Linked DNA regions of Ensifer sp. PDNC004. The protein of the gene in region 1 interacts with the protein of each later gene in a pairwise test. Links are inferred from orthologs where the notes say so. Each region holds a gene or a part of one and is shown in the gene's direction. Other genes may lie near its edges.

Region 1 (5,745 bases):
CGATCTCCTCAGAGTGCCCATCCGAGCCCACGGGCTTGGGCTTCCTAAGCCTTTTGGTTGAATTGTTGCGCCGCTGCACCCGTGTTCTATTTCCTCTGCGGTTGGGGCACTTCGATCATGTGGGAGAAACTTCAGCATAGACTGGAGATCCGGTTTGCGCAGATGCGTGCGCATCCGGAACTGATCCTGCTCATCGCGCTCGCCTATGCCGGCCTTATCCTGACCATAAGGGACGCGAACCAGGAATTGGGCGGCTTCGGGGTGGTCGCGTGCGTTGCGATCGCCGTGATTGCAGCAACCCTTGTCGCAAGGCTAAGACGTGCCTCACAGTTCGGGCCGGCGGAGGAGGTGGCCGATCCTCAACCGCCGAACGTGGACGAAGCCACGCCGTTGGCGCTTGTGGCGCCCTGCGCGCGTGGGGACCGTTCCTATCTTGTCCGCGTCCCGGCGCCGACGGCGGTCGCCTATGATGTGGTCCGCAAGGCACAGGGTGTGTTTCGCAGCGGCGCGATCGATCCCGAAGAGGATATGAAAGCGTTCCATTCCGATCCCTACAGCCTGATCTGCCTCCAGGATCCCGACGAGAACATCTTCGGCTTCATCGACTACTACGCCTTCGAGAAGAACCACTTCAAACTGTTCCTGCAGGGCCACTATGCCTTCGACAATCTCTTGGCGAGCGGCCTGCTCGCCCACCCACAGGCGCGAAAGGCGAAAGTCGTCTATCTCGCGACCATCCTCAACCTGAGCTTCCTGCTCGATTCCATGCGTGCCGAGCGTCGGCGGCAGAACGGCATCCTCGTCTGGGCGACGGTCTCGGCGATCCTCGAACACCACACGTTCCCGCCCGATGGCATCGACATCTACAGCATCGGCTGGGACAAGGGCGGGGCCGCGATCCTGAAGATGTTCGGCCTGCAGCCGGTCAGCCGGGTTATGCGTGGCGAGGCGAAAGGCAAATGGATCTACTGCAAGCGTGGCGTCCAGAAAAAGGACCTCGAGGCCATCCGCGGCCGCTATCAGAAGCGCTATGAACGCTGGTGCGAGCTGGATGTCCGGCCGCTTGGCGGGCTCGCGACGGGGAGGGCCAATGCCACGGGCGCGTGAGTTGACGGCGCCGGACGGTCTTTTCTTTCCCAGCGGTTGCTCTACAAAACGACTCCGAATCCGGAGTTGTCGCGCATGTCCCAAGAATTGAAACCCGTCGAGAATCTCAACGAAGCGGAAGCGGCCGAAGCGCTTGCCTTTCTTGCGGCTGAGCTTGCGCGCCACGACGCGCTTTATCACGGCAAGGACGCGCCTGAGATTTCGGATGCGGACTATGACGCGCTGAAGCGGCGCAACGACGCGATCGAGGCGCGTTTTCCGGCGCTGATCCGCGAGGACAGCCCGTCGAGGAAGGTGGGCGCCGCCCCCTCCGTCACCTTCCAGCCGGTCGTTCATGCCCGGCCGATGCTGTCGCTCGACAACACGTTTTCCGACGAGGACGCCCGCGATTTCGTCGCCTCGGTCTATCGCTTCCTCGGTCAGCTGCCTGACAATTCGATTGCCTTTACCGCGGAGCCGAAGATCGACGGGCTCTCCATGTCGCTGCGCTACGAGAACCGCCGGCTGGTGACGGCCGCAACCCGCGGCGACGGTACGACCGGTGAAAACGTCACCGCCAACATCCGCACCATCGGCATGATCCCGCAGACGCTGCCGGCGGGCGCGCCTGATATCGTCGAGGTGCGCGGCGAAATCTACATGGCGAAGTCGGATTTTGCCGCCCTCAACGCCGAGATGGCGGCGCTCGGCAAGCCGCTCTACGTCAACCCGCGCAACACGGCTTCCGGGTCGCTGCGCCAGCTCGACGCCAAGGTGACGGCGAGCCGCAAGCTGCGTTTCTTTGCCTATGCCTGGGGCGAGATTTCGGACATGCCCGCCGATACGCAGATGGGCATGGTCGAGGTCTTCAAGTCCTGGGGCTTCCCCGTCAACCCGCTGATGCAGCGGCTCTCCTCGGCCGATGCGCTGCTCGAACATTACCACCACATCGAGCGCGAACGGCCGGATCTCGACTACGACATCGACGGCGTCGTCTACAAGGTCGACCGGCTCGACCTGCAGGCCCGCCTCGGTTTCCGCTCGCGCTCGCCGCGTTGGGCGACGGCCCACAAGTTCCCGGCCGAGCAGGCATTTACCCGGCTCACCGCAATCGACATCCAGGTCGGCCGCACCGGCGCGCTGACGCCGGTTGCGCGCCTGGAGCCGATCACGGTCGGCGGCGTCGTCGTCACCAATGCGACGCTGCACAACGAGGATTACATCAAGGGTCTCGGCAATTCGGGCGAGCCCATCCGCGAGGGCCGCGACATCCGCATCGGCGACATGGTGATCGTCCAGCGCGCCGGCGACGTCATTCCGCAGATCGTCGATGTCGTCATGGACGAGCGTAAGGAAGGCTCCGAGCCCTATCGTTTCCCGACGACATGCCCCGTCTGCGGCAGCCATGCGGTGCGCGACATCAACGAGAAGACCGGCAAGGTGGATGCGGTACGCCGCTGCACCGGCGGCTTCGTCTGCCGCGCCCAGGCGGTCGAGCACCTCAAGCACTTCGTCTCGCGCAACGCCTATGACATCGAGGGCCTCGGTTCCAAGCAGATCGAGTTCTTCTTCGAAAGCGAGGATCCGACGCTTTCGATCCGCACGGCGCCCGACATCTTCACGCTGGAGAAGCGCCAGGAGGCGTCGCTCACCAAGCTCGAAAACATCGACGGCTTCGGCCGCGTCAGCGTGCGCAAGCTCTATGACGCCATCAATACGCGCCGCTCCATCGCGCTCCAGCGGTTCATCTACGCGCTCGGCATCCGCCATGTGGGCGAGACGACGGCGAAGCTCTTGGCGCGCTCCTACGGCACTTATGAACACTTCGGCACGGCGATGAGCGAGGCTTCGACGTTTACGGGCGACGCCTGGAACGAACTCAACAGCATCGACGGCATCGGCGAGGTCGTCGCCCGCGCCATCGTCGAGTTCTACAAGGAGCCGCGCAACCTCGAAGTGGTCAACCGGCTGCTGTCCGAGGTGACGCCGGAGGCGGCGGAAACACCGGTCGCCAGCGACAGCCCGGTCGCCGGCAAGACGGTCGTCTTCACCGGTTCGCTTGAAAAGATGACGCGCGACGAGGCCAAGGCCAAGGCGGAAAGCCTCGGCGCCAAGGTGGCCGGATCCGTATCGAAGAAGACGGATATCGTGGTTGCCGGCCCGGGGGCCGGCTCCAAGCTCGACAAGGCCCGCGAACTCGGTGTCGCGACCATGGACGAGGACGAGTGGCTGGCGCTGATCGGCGGGTGATCCCCGCCGGTTGGCAATCGGCGGAGCGTCGTTAAGCCTGCCTGCTGTCGTACTCTTCGGAGGCGGCTTTGAGGGCGGCAATATCGTCGGCGCAGATGAAACGGCGCAGCGCGTCGAACTTTGCTCGTTCCCACCGGTAGATGCCGAGCGCAAGCAGCGTCTCGACATCGGCCGCGGGGAAGCGCTGGCGGACGGGGCGGGCGGGGTTCCCCGCAACGATGGTGTAGGGTGCAACGTCCTTCGTGACGATGGCGCCCGACGCCACGACGGCGCCTTCACCCAGCGTCACACCCGGCATGATCATGGCCCGCATGCCGATCCAGGCGCCGTCGCCGATGAGGGTGTCGCCCTTGCCGACATAGGCTTCGCCGATCACTTCGAGGAAGGGATATAGGCTCACCCAATCGGTGCGATGGGTGTGGTTGCCACCCATGAGGATCACCGCCTCGGCGCCAATCGCGACATAGTCGCCGATCCGCAGCTGGTCGATCGGCCATTGCGGCTCCCAGGCCTTTAGACTGTAGTCGTCGCCATAGAGGTAGCGAACCACACTTTCCTCGAAGGAACCGGTCCAGGCGTTGCTGTAGTAGCTGTTGGTGCCGCGCACATGGATGTTCGGGTTGCGCACGGTCTCGTGCAGAAGCTCGACTTTGGACCAATGCTTGGCTTCGACCTTCGTGGACATGGGGTTCCTCATTCTCAATGCTTGCAAGCGAAGCTGCGTCCGCTCGCCTTTCGTATTCCGTCCCAACTATCGGATTTACCGACCGCTTTCTTCTCAAATCGAGCGCCGACCGGAAGCTCTGGCCGGCACTGCGACCATTCCATCACACAAAAACGCCCGCCACTTTGGGCGGCAGGCGCAAGGTTTCGGGGTACTGCCTGAGATCATCAGCCCTGCTGCTGGGCTGCTTCCTGGTCCATCCACATGAACTCCCAGACGTGGCCGTCGAGGTCCTGGAAGGAAATGCCGTACATGAAGCCGTAGTCGAGCGCCGGCTTCCAGGGCTTGGCGCCGGCAGCGAGCGCCTTGGCGAGCATGTCGTCGCATTCGGCGCGGCTTCCGGCAGAAAGGGCGGTGATGACTTCGGTGCCTTTGCGGGCATCGCTGATCTCGCCGGTGATGAAGTCACGGAACTTCGGTTCGGTCAGGAGCATGACGAAAATATTGTCCGAGATCACAGTGCAAGCGGCCGTATCGTCGGAGAACTGCTCGTTGAAGGTGAAGCCGAGCGCGGCGAAGAATGCGCGCGAGGCCTTCAGATCCTTGACCGGCAGGTTTACGAAAATCATGCGCATGAAATGCTCCTTGGAATGGATTTTGTGTTTTACGGATCTGATCACTTCGTTGTTTTTCCGAAACCGCGAAGCGATCCAACTCTTTGATTGACGCAACTCCGGACGGAAAACCGCGTCGCACTTTTCCTGGAGTTGCCCTAAGGACGAACGCCGGTCGACGGTCCCGACATCGGCTCAAAGATTTTTTCGAGCCGGGCGGATGTGGGGCGCAACTTCAGGTTTTCAAGCGGAGCGGGGCCTGCGTCGAAGCTGCTATTGGATCGACGGGTGCTAGCGGCTGCGTGCAGCCTCAAAGGGCGCTCGAAGGCGCGCCGCGGCTTGGTGCCATTGTCACTTCACGGTGCAGATGCCGTTGGCGCCGCCTTTGCCGGTGTAGGACACGCTCGGCGAGCCGTCGGGATTGATGCTGAGCGAGATGGTAACGCCCGCACCCTTGGCCTCGTAGTAGTTCTCGTTGAACACCTTGAGCTTCGCTTCCTTGCCATTGATGTAGATCGGGCCGCCTTCGTCGGCATGGACCTCGATCTTGCCGGGGCAGGTGGCGTTGACGAGCGGGATTTTGGCTTCGGCGGCCGCGGCGAAGGCAAGCGTCGGGACAAGAAGGCCGAGAAGGCGCAGGCAGGGTTTCATCTCGCTCTCCAGCGTGGGTTGCAGGTGGCATCGATGGCCAACCGTGACAGGCTGTCGGTGGAAGTCAAGCGCGGCCGCGCGTCATCAACCTGTCATCAATCCGATTGTTTTTTTGCGCTGCACAAGATAGAGGATTGCAGCCGAATTTTATGCAAATGCCTTTTCACGGAGCAGGTCGCGACCATCTCCGAAGGCAGCGCGCCAGCATCCCAAAGGGCAGGGCGCCGGCGCGGATTGGAGGGTCCGGAGATGAAGACGTTCACCACCATCGCCGAGCTGCGTGCAGCGCTTGCCGAGCATAAACGTGCCGGCCAGACCGTCGGCTTCGTGCCGACCATGGGCTACCTGCATGTCGGCCATATGGAGCTGATGCGCCGGGCGCGCGAGGAAAACGACATCGTCGTGGCCAGCATCTTCGTCAATCCGCTGCAGTTCGGCGCCAACGAAGACCTCTCCAAATATCCGCGCGATCTCGCTCGC
Region 2 (5,824 bases), 2.7 Mb from region 1 along the record:
CAAGCGTGACGCCGCCTTTGGCGCGACCAGCGGACTTCTCCGCCGCCTGAATCCGGCTCACGACATCCTGCAACCGCTCTTGAACTTCCATGGACCTGCTCTCCGACACGGGATTTCCAAACCACTGACCGAGCGGCTTAGGCAAAGTTGAGCCGATTGCCAAGGCCGCTCCGTCGTGGACCGGCTCAAATCCGCCAAAGTGTCGCGCCAAACCCTTCAAAAACTTGACCGTCAGGCGGTTTCGTGGTGAAGGTCACCCCAACTATCATGAGGCGCAACTATGCGCCGCAGAACTTCCGGAACATCGAAAAGACATGTCTAGCGAACGATACAATCCGCGTGATGCCGAGCCCCGTTGGCAGCAGGAATGGGAAAAGAACGAGGTCTTCCAGACCGAGAACGATGATCCGCGCGAAAAGTACTACGTGCTCGAGATGTTCCCCTATCCCTCGGGCCGCATCCACATGGGACACGTGCGCAACTACACCATGGGTGACGTGGTAGCGCGCTACAAGCGCGCCCGCGGCTTCAACGTGCTGCACCCGATGGGTTGGGACGCCTTCGGCATGCCGGCCGAAAACGCCGCCATGGAGCGTGGCGTGCACCCGGCCAGCTGGACCTACCAGAACATCGCCTCGATGAAGGCGCAGCTGAAGGTCATGGGCCTGTCGCTCGACTGGAACCGCGAGTTCGCAACCTGCGACCCCGCCTATTACCAGCGCCAGCAGTACCTGTTCCTGGACTTCCTGGAAAAGGGCCTCGTCTACCGCAAGCAGTCCAAGGTCAACTGGGACCCTGTCGACAACACCGTGCTCGCCAACGAGCAGGTGATCGACGGCCGCGGCTGGCGATCCGGCGCGCTGGTCGAACAGCGCGAACTGACGCAATGGTTCTTCCGCATCACCGACTTCAGCCAGGAACTGCTCGACGCGCTCGATACGCTGGATCAGTGGCCCGAGAAGGTGCGCCTGATGCAGAAGAACTGGATCGGCCGCTCCGAGGGCCTTTCGCTGCGTTGGGAAATCGTCGAAGGCACCGCCGGCGACGCAACCGAACTCACCGTCTACACCACCCGTCCGGACACGCTCTTCGGCGCCTCGTTCCTCGCGATCGCTGCCGATCACCCGCTGGCAAGGCAGGTGGCGGCCAGCAATCCGGACGTCGATGCATTCTGCGAGGAATGCCGCCGCGCCGGTACCTCGCTCGCAGCCCTTGAAACGGCCGAGAAGAAGGGCATCGACACCGGCATCCGCGCCAAGCACCCGCTCGATCCGAGCTGGGAACTGCCGGTCTATGTCGCGAACTTCGTGCTGATGGACTACGGCACGGGCGCCATCTTCGGCTGCCCCTCCGGCGACCAGCGCGACCTCGACTTCGCGCGCAAATACGATCTGCCTGTCGTTCCGGTCGTCATGCCGAAGGACGGCGACGCCGCGACGTTCGCTATCGGTGACGAGGCCTATATCGGCGACGGCGTGATGATCAATTCGCGCTTCCTCGATGGCCTGTCGACGGAAGACGCCTTCGAGACCGTTGCTTCGAAGCTCGAGAAGGAAATGCTCGACGGCGCGCCACGTGCCGAGCGCAAGGTCAATTTCCGCCTGCGTGACTGGGGCATCTCGCGCCAGCGCTACTGGGGCTGCCCGATCCCGGTCATCCATTGCGAGGACTGCGGCGTCGTGCCGGTTCCCAAGGCCGACCTGCCGGTCGTGCTGCCGCCGGACGTTACCTTCGACAAGCCGGGCAATCCGCTCGACCGTCACGCCACCTGGCGCCACGTTTCCTGCCCGCAATGCGGCAAGGACGCCCGCCGCGAGACGGACACGATGGACACCTTCGTCGATTCGTCCTGGTATTTCACGCGCTTCACCGCGCCGTGGGAAGACAATCCGACCGACCCCAAGGTCGCCAACCATTGGCTGCCGGTCGACCAATACATCGGCGGCATCGAGCACGCGATCCTGCATCTGCTCTATTCGCGCTTCTTCACCCGCGCGATGAAAGCGACCGGCCATGTGGCCGTCGACGAGCCGTTCAAGGGCCTGTTCACGCAAGGCATGGTCGTGCACGAAACCTATAGCCGCGGCGAAGGCGCCCAGCGCGAATGGGTAACGCCGGCCGAAATCCACATCGAGGAGATCGATGGACGCCGGCGTGCGACGCTGATCGAGACAGGTGAGGACATCGCCATCGGCTCGATCGAAAAGATGTCGAAGTCGAAGAAGAACGTCGTCGATCCCGACGACATCATCGCCTCCTACGGCGCCGACACCGCCCGCTTCTTCGTTCTCTCCGATTCACCGCCGGATCGTGACGTGATCTGGTCCGAAGCCGGTGTCGAAGGATCGCATCGCTTCGTGCAGCGCGTCTGGCGCCTGATCAGCGAAGCGGCCGAGAAGCTGCGCGCAATCGAGGCCGCCCCGGCGCTCGAAGGCGAGGGACTGTCGGTTTCGCAAGCCGCGCATAAGGCGCTGCGTGCGGTCGAGGCGGACTATGACAAGCTCGCCTTCAACAAGGCCGTGGCGCGCATTTACGAGCTCGTGAACACGCTTGCCGCACCGCTGACCCAGGTTGCCGCCGGCAAGGCCGACACGGCCCTGGCAAGTGCCGTAAAGGACGCAACGACGATCCTGATCGACCTGATCGCACCGATGATGCCGCACCTCGCCGAGGAATGCTGGCGCCAGATCGGCGGCGAAGGGCTGATTGCGGAACGCCGCTGGCCGGCGTTCAACCCAGCCTTGGTCGTCGAGAACGAAATCACCATGCCGGTGCAGATCAATGGCAAGAAGCGCGCTGATTTGACAATCGCCCGCGATGCGGATCAGAGTGCGATCGAAAGCGCCGTCCTGGCGCTCGATGCCGTCAAGTCCGCGCTCAACGGCAGCAGCCCCAAGAAAATCATCGTCGTGCCCCAGAGGATCGTCAATGTCGTTGTCTGATAGAGCTGGTTTCCGTATCCGGTCGATTCCGGTTCTGGCTGGCGTGCTCATGTTGACCGCGCTCGCCGGCTGCCAGGTCCGGCCGCTCTATTCCGACCCCGTCGGCACCTCGACGGCACTGGCGGCGATCGAGATTTCCGAAGCCAACGACCGCGTCGAGCAGGAAGTGCGCAACGCGCTGATCTTCCTGGCCGCAGGTGGCCAGGGCGAGCCTGCGAACCCGCAATATCACCTGGCGCTCACCGTCACCCACCGCTCGATGGGCGTGCTCTACGATCAGGCCAAGGACCGCGCCGGCGCTGGCCGTATCGTCGTCAAGGCGGACTACAATCTGACAAAAATCGGTACGGGCGAGACCATCAAGTCGGGCAACCGCACGGCGGTGGCCCTCGTTGACTTCCCAGTTCAGGAATTTGCCAAGGTGCGCGCCGTTCGTGACGGCGAAAACCGCGCGGCGAAGGAACTGGCCGAGCTGATCCGGGCCGACATCGCCGCGGCTCTCAGCCGCTAACCGGTGTCGGCATGAGCGAGGTCAAGTCGCACGAGTTCGACTCCTTTCTCCAGAAGTCGGCCGGAGTCTACCGGCTTTTCATCCTCTACGGGCCCGATCGCGGGCTCGTCTCCGAGCGTGCTTCGGCAATCGCCGGCCGCTGCGGCGTGCCGCTCGACGATCCCTTTTCGCTGTTGAAGCTCGACGTCAGCGAACTGACCCAAGCGCCCGGACGGCTGCTCGATGAGGTAAACTCGATCGGCCTCTTCGGCGGCGAAAAGCTCGTCTGGGTCCGTGGCGCAGCCAACGAAAAGCCGCTGGTCGATGCCTTGCAGATCCTGTCCACCGAACCACCGACCGGAAGCTATGTGATCGTCGAGGCCGGCGACCTGAAGAAGGGGTCGGCACTTCGAAAGATCGGCGAAAGCGCCCGTTCGGCCGCCTGTATCGCCTGTTACAGTGACGATACGCGCAGCCTGCAGGCGCTGATCGACAAGGAACTCGGCGACGAGAAGCTGGGCATCAGCCCCGCGGCGCGGCAAAGGCTGCTGGAGGCGCTCGGCGGCGACCGGCTGGCCTCGCGCAACGAGTTGCGAAAGCTCGCGCTCTACTGCCGTGGCAAGTCCACGGTGGACGAAGAGGACGTTCTCGATATCGTTGGCGATGCCAGCGCCATCTCCGTCGACGATGCAGTCGATGCGGTGCTGAAGGGCGACCTCGATGGTTTGCTGCACGCCATGCAGAAGATCACGACATCCAAGACGCCGGCCTTTCTGGTGCTGCAGGCGTGCCTGCGCCAGTTCCAGCAACTCGATGTGATGCGCGCCGAGATGGACGCGAGCCGTCAGCAGGCCGGCCAGGTGATCGCCACCCTCGGACGTGGTCTGCACTTTCGCCGCAAGCCGATCGTCGAGGCGGCCTTGAAGCACTGGTCGAGCCCGGCCATCCGTCGCGAACTCAACCGCCTACAGACGACCATTTTTCAGAGCCGCAGCCGCGCGAGCCTGGAAGAGAGCCTTGTGCTACAGAACCTGATGGCGATTGCGGTGCAGTCGGCGCGACGCTGAGCTCTCCGCCCAGGCCCATTGCTGCTTCCATGTCCGAGTTTCACCGCAGGCTTTCGGCCTGTCTGCCGGAGATGTTTGGATGCCTTCAAGTCACCAGCCGAATTAGGCTGAATGCGAAAAGATCTCGTTATATCAAACAATTAGGCGCGCCGCTCTTCGGGCGGCGCGCCATCAACGCATGAATTCGAGATCTGAAGGAGTGGCTTATCGCCGCTCCAGCAGCCGGCAGATTTCTTCAAGCTGATCCAGCGTCTTGTAGGCGATGCGCAGATGGCCACCGGACGCCTTGTGGTTCACGGTGACTTCAAGCCCGAGGCTATCGGACAGCGTACGCTCGAGCGCCAGCGTGTCTGCATCCTTCTCGTCGCGACGGGCGGTCTTGCCGTAGTTCGGATCGTTCTGCGCACGAATATCGTTCTGCGCGATACGCTCGGCGTCACGCACCGAGAGACCCTTGGCAATGATCGCCCGGGCGAGGGTGGCCGGATCCGACGTCGGAATGAGCGCGCGCGCGTGTCCGGCGGACAGCGTGCCTTCCGACAACATGTCTCGAACCGGCTCAGGCAATTTCAAGAGACGCAGGCTGTTGGCCACATGGCTTCGGCTCTTGCCGATGATCTCGCCGAGATCGTTCTGTGTGTAACCGTGCTCCGCGATCAACTGCTCGTAGCCAAGTGCTTCGTCCAGCGGATTGAGATCCGAGCGCTGGACGTTTTCAACGATGGCGATTTCGAGCGCCGTCCGATCGTCGACGTCGCGAATGATGACCGGGATTTCGGTGAATCCGGCCAACTGTGCCGCACGCCAGCGGCGCTCACCGGCGATGATCTCGTAGCGATCGGCGCCGATCGTCCGGGCAACGACCGGCTGAACGATCCCGTGCTGGCGGATCGAATTGGCAAGATCCTGCAGTTCAGCCTCGTCGAACTGGCGACGCGGGTTGCGCGGATTGCGCGATACGAACTCGATCGGCACGCGCCGGTCAGGATTGACCGGGGCAGGGGCGGCCGCGCCCGTTTGCAACGGCTGATCCATCTCGCCGATCAACGCGGCCAGTCCGCGACCGAGCCGCCTCTTCGAGCTATCGTCGTTCATATCGTCACCCGAGTTAAATTACGCTACCGAAATGATTATGCTGCCTTGCGCTGGCGCTCGCGCTGAATGACTTCGGAGGCCAGCTGCAGATAGGCCTGGCTGCCGGCGCATTTCAGATCATACAGAATGGCCGGTTTGCCGTAGGACGGGGCTTCCGAGACGCGAACATTGCGCGGGATCAGAGTGTGGTAGACTTTGTCGCCAAGATGCGTCCGGACGTCGCTGACAAC

Evidence for each region. The genes of interacting proteins can lie anywhere in the genome.
Region 2: the proteins of ligA (region 1) and leuS interact in binary tests that used the Escherichia coli proteins (3 or more experiments, as listed by UniProt). The link is inferred for Ensifer sp. PDNC004 from one-to-one orthologs.

Annotation. Positions count from the first base shown.
Region 1 is NZ_CP070353.1:198,917-204,661, forward strand. Bases 765-3,759 are described here. They hold ligA (NAD-dependent DNA ligase LigA), read left to right. Parts: upstream 765-1,182; coding sequence 1,183-3,336; downstream 3,337-3,759. Other genes in these bases: JVX98_RS08820 (hypothetical protein), read left to right, coding at 765-1,107; JVX98_RS08830 (CatB-related O-acetyltransferase), read right to left, coding at 3,368-3,759. Also shown: more of JVX98_RS08820, read left to right, coding at 118-764; more of JVX98_RS08830, read right to left, coding at 3,760-4,021; JVX98_RS08835 (VOC family protein), read right to left, coding at 4,228-4,635; JVX98_RS08840 (hypothetical protein), read right to left, coding at 4,966-5,265; panC (pantoate--beta-alanine ligase), read left to right, coding at 5,515-5,745. UniProt on the Escherichia coli protein: DNA ligase that catalyzes the formation of phosphodiester linkages between 5'-phosphoryl and 3'-hydroxyl groups in double-stranded DNA using NAD as a coenzyme and as the energy source for the reaction.
Region 2 is NZ_CP070353.1:2,934,022-2,939,845, reverse strand. What follows is about bases 11-3,142. They hold leuS (leucine--tRNA ligase), read left to right. Parts: upstream 11-314; coding sequence 315-2,942; downstream 2,943-3,142. Other genes in these bases: lptE (LPS assembly lipoprotein LptE), read left to right, coding at 2,929-3,142; JVX98_RS22585 (YggS family pyridoxal phosphate-dependent enzyme), read right to left, coding at 11-91. Outside these bases: more of JVX98_RS22585, read right to left, coding at 1-10; more of lptE, read left to right, coding at 3,143-3,453; holA (DNA polymerase III subunit delta), read left to right, coding at 3,465-4,499; JVX98_RS22565 (ParB/RepB/Spo0J family partition protein), read right to left, coding at 4,704-5,594; JVX98_RS22560 (ParA family protein), read right to left, coding at 5,630-5,824.